DNA from 2 places in the Bradyrhizobium sp. HKCCYLRH2047 genome. Region 1 is predicted to be linked to the other one. Evidence: predicted binding sites of a transcription regulator. Region 1 holds the regulator's gene; the other holds the start of a gene.
What was found. The regulator PhoB, encoded in region 1, activates phosphate uptake and scavenging genes when phosphate is short. The targets are predictions, from matches to a motif close to TGTCATNNANCTGTCAT.

Region 2: a site for PhoB is predicted at 2,498-2,514, ahead of phnF (phosphonate metabolism transcriptional regulator PhnF). Genes of this name have one in related genera too.

Annotation. Positions count from the first base shown of each region.
Region 1 covers NZ_JBNPUM010000008.1:216,365-221,840, forward strand. Annotated here, with positions in the region: gene pstC (phosphate ABC transporter permease subunit PstC) at 1-53, shown strand, start outside; gene pstA (phosphate ABC transporter permease PstA) at 57-938, shown strand; gene pstB (phosphate ABC transporter ATP-binding protein PstB) at 935-1,759, shown strand; gene phoU (phosphate signaling complex protein PhoU) at 1,790-2,506, shown strand; gene phoB (phosphate regulon transcriptional regulator PhoB) at 2,523-3,230, shown strand; gene ACQR1D_RS20420 (trypsin-like serine protease) at 3,378-4,694, shown strand; gene ACQR1D_RS20425 (HoxN/HupN/NixA family nickel/cobalt transporter) at 4,862-5,476, shown strand, end outside.
Region 2 covers NZ_JBNPUM010000003.1:131,013-136,488, reverse strand. Annotated here, with positions in the region: gene ACQR1D_RS07940 (alpha-D-ribose 1-methylphosphonate 5-phosphate C-P-lyase PhnJ) at 1-263, opposite strand, end outside; gene ACQR1D_RS07935 (carbon-phosphorus lyase complex subunit PhnI) at 260-1,363, opposite strand; gene phnH (phosphonate C-P lyase system protein PhnH) at 1,367-1,978, opposite strand; gene phnG (phosphonate C-P lyase system protein PhnG) at 1,978-2,433, opposite strand; gene phnF (phosphonate metabolism transcriptional regulator PhnF) at 2,552-3,277, shown strand; gene ACQR1D_RS07915 (phosphodiesterase) at 3,308-4,147, opposite strand; gene ACQR1D_RS07910 (ABC transporter ATP-binding protein) at 4,155-5,207, opposite strand; gene ACQR1D_RS07905 (ABC transporter permease) at 5,213-5,476, opposite strand, start outside.

The DNA of each region.
Region 1 (5,476 bases):
TGGCGAGCGCGCGCCTGATGCTCATGCGGCTCCAAGCAAAGGCGGGAAAATAAGCCATGTCCAGCGCAGATTCGCTCACCGCCGATACGCCGGTCAATCCGATCTATGCGCGCCGACGCCGCAGGGACATCGTGATCCGCGGCCTCTGCGTCGCCGCCGCGCTGTTCGGCGTCACCTGGCTGGCGCTGATCCTGTTCACGCTGTTCTATAACGGCCTCGCCGGCCTCAGCCTGCAAGTGTTTTCCGCCGACACCCCGCCGCCGGGCTCGAGCGAAGGCGGCCTGCGCAATGCCATCGTCGGCTCTCTGATCATGACGGTCATCGGCGTCGGCATCGGCGCGCCGCTCGGCCTGTTCGCCGGCACCTATCTGGCCGAGTACGGCCGCAACGACCGCCTGACCTCGGTGATCCGCTTCATCAACGACATCCTGCTGTCGGCGCCCTCGATCATCATCGGCCTGTTCATCTATGGCGCTGTCGTGGTGCCGATGGGCGGCTTCTCGGCGCTCGCAGGCTCGCTGGCGCTGGCGGTCATTGTCATCCCCGTGGTGCTGCGCACCACCGAGGACATGCTGCTGCTGGTGCCCAACCCGCTGCGTGAGGCGGCCTCGGCGCTCGGCCTGCCGCGATCGCTGGTGATCCGGCGCATCGCCTATCGCGCGGCGCGCTCGGGCCTGATCACCGGCGTGCTGCTGGCCACCGCCCGCGTCGCCGGCGAGACCGCGCCCTTGCTGTTCACTGCGCTGTCGAACCAGTTCTGGAGCCTCAGCCTCTCCAAGACGATGGCCAACCTGCCCGTCACCATCAACAACTTCGTCCAGAGCCCCTATGCCTATTGGAAGCAGCTGGCCTGGAGCGGAGCCCTTCTGATCACTCTGGCCGTGCTCGCCCTGAATGTCAGTGCACGCATTCTCGGCGCCGAGAGGAACGCAAAATGACCGACCTGTCCGTATCCGTCAGCCAGCCCAATCCCGCCGCGCTGAACGGCAAGGTTTTGCCGGAAGCCCCCGCCAAGGTGACCGCGCGCAACCTGAACTTCTATTACGGCGATCACCACGCGCTGAAGAACATCAACCTGTCGCTGGGGACCAACCGCGTCACCGCGTTCATCGGCCCGTCCGGCTGCGGCAAGTCGACCCTGCTGCGCATCTTCAACCGGATGTACGATCTCTACCCGGGCCAGCGCGCCGTTGGCCAGCTCATGCTGGACAACACCAACATCCTCGATCCCAAGCTCGACCTCAACCTGCTGCGTGCCCGTGTCGGCATGGTGTTCCAGAAGCCGACGCCGTTCCCGATGACGATCTACGAGAACATCGCCTTCGGCATCCGGCTGTATGAGAAGATCTCCAAGTCGGAGATGGACGACCGGGTCGAGAAGGCACTGCGCGGCGGCGCGTTGTGGAACGAGGTCAAGGACAAGCTCAACGCTTCGGGCCTGTCGCTGTCAGGCGGCCAGCAGCAGCGGCTGTGCATTGCGCGCACCGTGGCGGTCCGGCCGGAGGTGATCCTGTTCGACGAGCCGTGCTCGGCGCTCGATCCGATCTCGACCGCCAAGGTCGAGGAGCTGATCCAGGAGCTCGCCGAAAACTATACGATCGCCATCGTGACGCATAACATGCAGCAGGCGGCGCGCGTCTCCGACAAGACCGCCTTCATGTATCTCGGCGAGCTGATCGAGTTCGACGACACCAGCAAGATCTTCACCTCGCCGAGCGATCGGCGGACCCAGGATTACATCACCGGCCGGTTCGGCTGACGCCGACGACATTGACTTCAGGAGATCATCATGGCCAGTGAACATACCGCCAAGGCGTTCGACAGCGATCTGCAGGATCTCACCCGGCTGGTGTCGGAAATGGGCGGCCTCGCCGAGCGTCTGATCGTCGATTCCGTCGATGCGCTGGTGCGGCGCGACATCGCACTCGGCCAGAAGGTGGTCGCCACCGACGCCGAGGTCGACAAGCTGCAGCGCATCATCGAGGAGCGCGCCGTTCTTACCATCGCCCGGCGACAGCCGATGGCGGTCGACCTGCGCGAGATCGTCGGTGCGATGCGGGTCGCCACCGATCTGGAGCGCATCGGCGATCTCGCCAAGAACATCGGCAAGCGCGTCGCGGCGCTGGAGAGCGACTTCCATCCGCTCAAGCTGATCCGCGGGCTCGAGCACATGACCGACCTGGTGCAGTCGCAGGTCAAGACGGTGCTGGACGCCTATGCCGCGCACGATTTGCCGGCGGCGATGACGGTGTGGAAGGGCGACGAGGAGGTCGACGCCATCTGCACCTCGCTGTTCCGCGAACTCCTGACCTACATGATGGAGGATCCGCGCAACATCTCGTTCTGCATCCATCTGATGTTCTGCGCCAAGAACATCGAGCGCATCGGCGATCACGCGACCAACATCGCGGAGACCGTCTTCTATATGATCGAAGGCCAGCAGATCATGGACAAGCGCCCGAAGGGCGACATGACGAGCTTCGCATCGACGATCCCCGGCAACTGAGAGAGACGGTTCTGACATGGGCGCCCGAATTCTGGTGGTGGAGGACGAGGAGGCGCTGACGACGCTCCTGCGCTACAACCTCGAGGCCGAAGGCTACGAGGTCGAGACGGTGGCGCGCGGAGACGAGGCCGACACACGGCTGAAGGAGCGCGTTCCCGATCTCGTCGTGCTCGACTGGATGCTGCCGGGCCTGTCCGGCATCGAGCTGTGCCGCCGCCTGCGGGCGCGGTCCGAGACCCGGCAATTGCCGATCATCATGCTCACCGCGCGCGGCGAGGAGAGCGAGCGCGTGCGCGGCCTCGCGACCGGCGCCGACGACTACATCGTCAAGCCGTTCTCGGTGCCGGAGCTGCTGGCGCGCGTGAAGGGCCTGCTGCGGCGGGCGAGCCCGGAGCGGCTGGCGACCGTGCTGTCCTATGGCGACATCGAGCTCGACCGCGAGAAGCGCCGCGTGGCGCGCTCGGGACGGCCGATCGATCTCGGCCCGACCGAATACCGCCTGCTCGAGTTTTTCCTGGAGCATCCCGGCCGCGTGTTCAGCCGTGAGCAGCTGCTCGACAGCGTCTGGGGCCGCGACATCTATATCGACGAGCGCACGGTCGACGTCCATATCGGCCGCCTGCGCAAGCTGCTCAATCCGGGCCGCGAGCAGGACCCGATCCGCACCGTGCGCGGCGCCGGCTATGCGCTCGATGATCGCTTCGCCAAGAGCGAGCAGGTGTAAGGGGCGATCGGGCGTGAGGATGAAGCAGGTGTGAGGCGCGAGGGGGCCCGATTGAGGAGATCGCGGTCCGCTTTCGGCCACGCCGCCGCCGTCTTGATCGTGTCTGCTTCGTGGCCCGTCACGATGTTTCGGTCCCAGCGGACGCCCTTGATCAAGATCATCATCATATCTCTAGCCGTGCTGCTCGGCAGCGCGGCGGGCGCCGCGGCCGCCGAGCTCGAAGACGCGGTCGCCGCGGCGGGAAACGGACAGCACGCCGCGGCGATGCGCCGCCTGCTGCCGCTGGCCGCCAAGGGCGATGCGCGGGCGCAGTTCGACGTCGGCTTCATGGAGGCCTTCGGCTGGGGCCAACCGCGCAACCCCGCCGAGGCGCTGGCGTGGTATCGCAAGGCCGCCGATCAGGGCCTCGCCGTCGCCCAGCATTATCTCGGCATCGCCTATGTCAACGGCGAAGGTGTCGCGAGCAATTATGGCGAAGCCGGCCGCTGGTTCAGCCGCGCGGCAGCGCAGGGCTTCGCCCAGTCGCAATACATGCTGGGCCTGATGCTGCTCGACGGTCGCGGCGTGAAGCAGGACGTCGTGCAGGGCTACGCCTGGCTGGTGATGGCGGGTCGCAGCGGCGTGCGATCGGCCGGCCGCGACGTGCAGAGGGTCAAGCTGACCGAGCCGCAGCGCGTCCAGGCCCAGAGCGCCATTGCGGCCTGGCGGCCGAAGCCGGAATCGGCGGAGGCGGGCGTCGCCGCTCCGCGTCCGGAGCAACTGCTCGGGCTCGACCGCCACATCGGCGAGGTCGTCGATCCCACCTCGTGGCCGGCGTCGTCGATCGGCGTCGTCACCGTCGCGCAATACTCGACCGGCGGCTGGTGCACCGGCACTCTGGTCGCGCCGCGCGTCGTGCTCACCGCCGCGCATTGCGTGTTCAACGGCGTCGCGCAGGTCAGCCCCGGCAATGTCCGCTTCCTGGCCGGCATGAACAGGGGCACGCCGGCGGCATCGTCGGTCGCCGACAAGCTGATCGTGGCGCCGGACTTCGTCCCGACCCGGCACGACAGATGGTCGCTCGACCGCTCGCCCGCCGATTGGGCGCTGATCGTGCTGAAGGATGCGCTGCCGTCGAAGCCGGTCGCGGTCAAGGCGCTGACGCGCGAGGAACTGCAGGCTGCGACATCAGCCGGAACCATCTCCGAGATCGGCTACGGCCAGGAGCGCCGCTATTCGCCGACCGGCCAGCGCAATTGCAGCGCCGGCATGACCAGCGATGCCCGGCTGCTGACGGTGCATTGCCTCGCCAATTTCGGCTATTCGGGCTCGCCGATCCTGGCCGAGGTCGGCGGGCAGCCGACCGTTGTCGGCATCTTCTCGGCGTTCCACGAGGAGACCCGGCTGATGTTCGCCGCGCCCGCAAGCCAGTTCGAGGCCGTCGTGCGGCGCGAGATTGCGGCGCAGAGTGCCTCGGCGCGGTGAGGGGGAGGGGACGAGAGAGGTCCCGCCGCTGGTCACGATCTGTGCGCGACTGGATAGCGGGTTGCCAAGCGAGCGGGCGATCCGGCAAGTGCAGCCGATTTTTTCCTGTAGCTTTCGCCTGCAGCGGGGCTTTACCGAACTGGCCTGGCTCTTGCTATAGTTCGAGTATGACGATTGTTCCAATTGATCATCCTCGTGCCCCGCGGCTGCTGTGGTGGCGGTCGCAGCCCGGCAGGACCGTTGCGCTCGTCGCTGGGCTGGTCGCGGCCAATGCGGTGGCCTGGGCCTGGGCATTCGCGCTCTACGCCGACCGGCCCGCCATCGTCGGCACCGCGATGCTGGCCTGGTTGCTCGGACTGCGCCATGCCGTCGATGCGGACCACATCGCGGCGATCGACAATGTGGTGCGGAAGCTCGTGCAGGACGGTCGCGCCCCGCGCGCCGCCGGCCTCTATTTTGCGCTCGGCCATTCCAGCGTCGTCGTCATCGCCACCATCGTGGTGAGCCTGGTGGCCGGCGCAGATCTGTTGAGTGAGGACAGCGCCATCCGTGCGATCGGCGGCACCATCGGCACCTCGGTCTCCGCAGGCTTCCTGCTGCTGATCGCCTTCGCGAATCTGGTGCTGTTCGTGAACCTCTGGCGCCGCCCATCCCACCCCCATTCCGACATGGATGCCGCCGGTAGCGCCGGGCGGGGCCTGCTCATTCGTCTGCTGCGGCCGGTGCTCCGCGTCGTGTCCCGCGCCTGGCACATGTACCCGCTCGGCTTCCTGTTCGGCCTC
Region 2 (5,476 bases), on a different contig from region 1:
GTCTTGGCGAAGAACTTGCGGATCGAGATCGCATTGGTCGTATCGTCCGAGCCCTGGTCGATGACCTTGAGCACGTCGCAGGGACCGAGAATGGCCGCAGTGACCTGCACGCCGCCGGTGCCCCAGCCATAGGGCATCGGCATCTCGCGGCTCGCGAACGGCACCTGATAGCCGGGAATCGCGATCGCCTTCAGGATGGCGCGGCGGATCATCCGCTTGGTCTGCTCGTCGAGATAGGCGAAGTTGTAGGTCGGTGCGTTCATTCCGCAGCTTCCTTCAATTCGGGAGCGGCATTGGCCTCGGCGAACTCCCGGCGCAGCTTGCGCAGCAGGCCGAGCTCGGACTGGAAGTCGACATAATGCGGCAGCTTCAGATGCTCGACGAACCCGGTCGCCTGCACATTGTCGGAGTGCGACATCACGAACTCCTCATCCTGCGCCGGTGCAACCATGTCCTCGCCGAGCTCGCGCGCCCGCAGGGCACGGTCGACCAGGGCCATCGACATCGTCTTGCGCTCGCTCTGCCCGAAGGCGAGGCCATAACCGCGGGTGAAGCACGGCGGCTCGGTCGCCGAGCCCTTGAACTGGTTCACCATCTGACATTCGGTCAGCTCGACCGATCCGAGCGGCACCGCGAAGCCGACCTCCTCGGCCACGAACTCGACCTCGACGTCCCCGAAGCGGATTTCGCCGGCGAAGGGATGGTTGCGGCCATAGCCGCGCTGGGTCGAGTAGCCGAGCGCGAGCAGAAAGCCCTCATCGCCACGGGCCAGGTTCTGCAGCCGCAGATCGCGGTCGGCGGGAAAGCTCAGGGGATCACGGGTGAGATCGCCGACCGGCGCGCCAACCTCGGCTTGCGGCGACGGCTCGATCAGTCCGTCCTGACCGAGAATATCGGTGACACGCGGCGTCGGCGCATTCGGCGCCTCGGCACGGGCCGGCAGCTCCGGCTCGACGCCGGCCGCCAACTGCGGATCGAGCAGCCGATGCGTATAGTCGAAGGTCGGCCCGAGCACCTGGCCGCCGGGAATGTCCTTGAAGGTCGACGAGACACGCCGCTGCACCCGCATTGCGCCGGTATCGACCGGCTCGCTCGCGCCGAAGCGCGGCAGCGTCGCGCGAAAGGCGCGCACCAGAAAGATCGCCTCGATCAGATCACCGCGCGCCTGCTTGATCGCCAGCGCCGCGAGCTCGCGATCGTACAGCGAGCCTTCGCTCATCACGCGATCGACGGCGAGCCCCAACTGCTCGGAGACCTGCGCCAGCGACAGCTCCGGCACATCGCGATCACCCCGGCGCTCATGCGCCAGCAGCCGGTGCGCGTTCTCGATGGCGCGCTCGCCACCCTTGACGGCAACATACATGCCTCACTCTCCTGCGGAAACGAGCCGGGTCGTTCGCGGGATGGCGACGATGGACGAGCCATCGACCAGCACGACGTCGACACCACGCGGAAACAGCCTCTCATTGATCGACAGCCGCTCGAACAGGTCAGTCGGCGCGACCGTCGCACGGAACGATGTCGTCCCGTCGATGCCCGGACCACGCAGCTCGAACGCCGGACCTCTGGACAAGCCCGGCACCTGCAGGACCAGCGTCGTCGAGCGATCGGGATATTCGGCACTGCCGAGCGCGAATGAAGTCAGATCGGGAAGCGTTTCCGGATCCGCCGCGACCGCAAAGCAGGCGAGCGCCGCGTCGGCGACGATCGGCGCCCCCGTGTGAAACTTGAGCCAGGCGCCGACCTCGGACGTGCCGGCGAGCGAAGCATCAAGCCAGATCGGCGTATCGTGATCGAACAGGGTCAACGCGATCGCGGCGGCACCAGGCATCAACGACGACGGCCGGCCGACATGGCCCTCGACCTGTCGCACGCTTCCCGGACGCGCCATGGCCTCCATGACGATACGGAAGGTGGATTGCGCGGACAGCACATTGTCGGCGAAGCCGGGCTGCAGATCGGAAGCGGCGGCACCCATCAGCCTTCTCCTCGCACCATCGTATAGAAATCGACACGCGTGGCCGCAGCCTGCTCCGCGCGGTCGGCCCGCGATGCACGCATCTGCGCCTGCAACGGTGCGACCACCTGCGTCTCGATCGATCGCACATGGCTTGATGACTGGATCATCGCGTCACACAGCGCGATCAGGCGCGCCTTGTCGGCGTCACGTCCCAGCACATAGCCAAACCCGACCTCGCCGCTCTCGAGCCGCACCGCGGCGCGCGACACCGTCGCCTCGCCGACATTGAACGGCGCACCGTCGCCGCCGATCCGTCCCCGCAGCATCACCAGGCCATTCTCCGCCGGACGAAGATCGCGATACTCAGGCACCGCGAGGTCATTCAGCCTGGCGCGGATGTCCGCATGCGAGGCATGCGCCAATACCCGCATAGCCGCCCTGCGCCGGTCCTGCATCGTGGTCTCGCCGTCCATCGTCATCCCGATCTTGCCGTCTCGAAGTTGTCTATGTTAATAGACAACTTCGTAGCGAAGCGCCATGACTGTTTGATGACATGGGCGTGATTTCAGGCCGGACAGCGGAGAGCCGTGGATGAGCATGCAAGGCGCCGACTCGGGCGTGGCGCTGTGGCGGCGGGTGGCCGACGGCATCGAGCGCGACATCGCCGACGGCCGCTTCGCGGCCGGAACGCGCCTGCCCGGCGAGACCGAAATCGCCGAAACCTATCGCGTCAACCGTCATACGGTGCGTCGCGCGCTCGCGACCTTGGCGGAGCGCGGCCTCGTGCGCGCCGAGCGCGGCAGCGGCACCTATGTCGAAGCGCCTCGTCTGTCATATCCTCTGAGATCGCGCACCAGGTTCTCCGAGATCGTGGGGGCCGGCGGGCGCGAGCCGCGTGGACAGCTGATCGCAGCGTCCGAAGAGCCCGCGACGCGCGAGCTCGCGCGCGAGCTGCGATTGAAGACGGGCGCACCATTGGTGCGGATCGAGGCGCTGCGTCTCGCCGACAAGACGCCGATCTGCGTGAGCACATCCTGGCTGTCGGCCGAGCGTTTCCCCGAGGCCGGCCACATCTTCGCGTCGGTGCGCTCGATGACCGCCTTGCTCGCCCATTACGGCATTCGCGACTATCGCCGCGGCGCGACCAGAATCACGGCGGCGATCGCCGACGCGAGCGACGCCGCGCGGCTCGACCTCGCGCTTGGCCGTCCGGTGCTGGTGGTCGACAGCACCGATGTCGATGCCGACGGGACGCCGCTCGTCAGCAAGCGCTCGCGTTTCGCCGCGGAGCGCGTGACGTTCGAGGTGGAGAGCTAGACCAGACGTCCGCTACTCCCCCGTGCGCGCTCAGTCGATGAGCGAGCCGTCCTGATTGAAGAACGGATGCGGCCCGTCGAAATCGCCGATCGGCACCTGATGGGTGACGACCGTTCCGAAGCCCGGTCCTGGAAACCAGGCATGAAGGTGAAAGGCCGGCGGCTCGACCCGGAAGGATGGCGGGCGCAGCTCGGCCAGATCGAGCGCGACGGCATGGTTCGGCGCTGGACAGATCGTGCAGGGAATGCCCGCAAACCGGGTCAGCGTCGCGCGATGAACGTGACCGCATCCGATCAGTTGCACCCGCGGATGGCGCGCGAGGATCGCCGCGAGATCGTCGGCATTGCGCAGGTTCTGCCGGTCCATGTGCCAGATGCCGGTGGTGAATGGCGGGTGGTGCAGGAACAGCAGGGCCGGCCTTTCGCTGGAGGTGGACAGCCTGGCATCGAGCCATTGTAGACTCGCCTCGTCCAATTCGCCATGCGGATGGCCGGGCACGCTGGAATCGAGCAGAAGCAGATCGAGACCGGCCAGTTCCACATGCTGGTTCAGTGGCGCCGACTGCTCATGAGCAGCGCCGGGAAACGCCGCGCGCATCAGTTCGCGGGAATCGTGATTGCCTGGTACGGCGGCGAATGGAATCTCGAGGCCGGCAAGAAGATCTTTCAGATGATCGTACTCGGCCGGCGACGGCGTATCGGCGAGATCGCCCGAGATCACCACCAGATCGAGCTTCGGCGCGAACCGGTTGAGCTCCATGATGCAACGGGCCAGCGCACGCGCCGTATCGACGCGGCGGTAGGCGAGCCGGCCGGGCGCCTTGATGTGCAGGTCGGAGATCTGGGCAATGGTGACGGGGCTCTTGGTCATCGGCTGATCAACCCTTCTCCGGCAGCAGACGAATGGACCCGGGCGCAATCCGCAGGCCGATCCGCTCGCCCGCAGCGACCCTGATCGTATTCGGCGCGTCCACGGTCAGTGCGATCGAGGCGGCATCGCGGACAACGATCCGCTGCCGGTCGCCGGCAAAGCGGACGCTGTCGACGACGCCGGTCAGACTCGATACCGCGGCGTCGACGATCGCGATCGTTTCCGGCCGAACCATCGCCACCGCCAGGTTGCGTGGACCGGGATCCGCGATCGGCTGCCGGCCTCCCGGCAGAACGAGCTGGCCGCCGTCGAGCGGCGCCTCGATGATGTTGGCCGCGCCGACGAACTCCGCGACGAAACGATCGGCCGGCGCAAAATAGACCTCTTGCGGCGTCCCGATCTGGGCGATCGCGCCCTTGCGCATCACGACGATGCGGTCGCCGAGCTCCATGGCTTCAGCCTGATCATGCGTGACGTAGATCGCCGTGATGCCGAGCGTGCGCAACAGGCCGTTGAGCTCGCCGCGCAGGCGCTCCCGCAAGGCGGCATCGAGTGCGGTGAGCGGCTCGTCGAGCAGCAGCACGCTCGGGCGGATGGCGACTGCGCGCGCCAGCGCGACGCGCTGACGCTGACCGCCCGAGAGCTGATCGATGCGCCGGTCTTCAAGACCGCCCAGATTGGTCAGCGCGACCAGCTCGGCGACGCGCGCGGCGCGCTCCGGCTTGGCCACGCGGCGGATCTTGAGCCCGTAGCCGATATTGTTCGCGACCGTCATGTTGGGGAACAGCGCGTAGGACTGGAACACCATGCCGACATTGCGCTTCTCGATCGGCTGTCGCGTCAGATCCCTGCCGTCGAACAGCACGCGCCCGCCCGCATCGGGCGTTTCGAGCCCGGCCACGATCCGCAGCAGCGTGGTCTTGCCGCAACCGGACGGCCCCAGCAGCACCAGCGTCTCGCTCTGCGCGATGTCGAGCGCGGCGCGCGCGAGCGCGCACGTCCCGTCGGCAAAGGTCTTGCCGCAATTCTCCACCTTGAGGGCGGCTCCATGCCGGGTCATCGTGCTCACCGCAGGCTTCCTCTCTCGCCGACCCATTGCATGGCCACCAGCAGCGGGATGATCATGACGAAGAAGATCAGCGTGTAGGCGGATGCGACCTCGAGCCGCATCGATGCGTAGCTGTCGGCGAGACCGACCGGCAGTGTCTTGGTCAACGGCGTATGCAACATCCAGGTCAGGTTGAACTCTCCAAGAGATAGTGTCACCACCATGAGGCTGCCCGCCAGGATGCCGGGCGCGGCGTTGGGAACGATGACGTCGATGAAGCG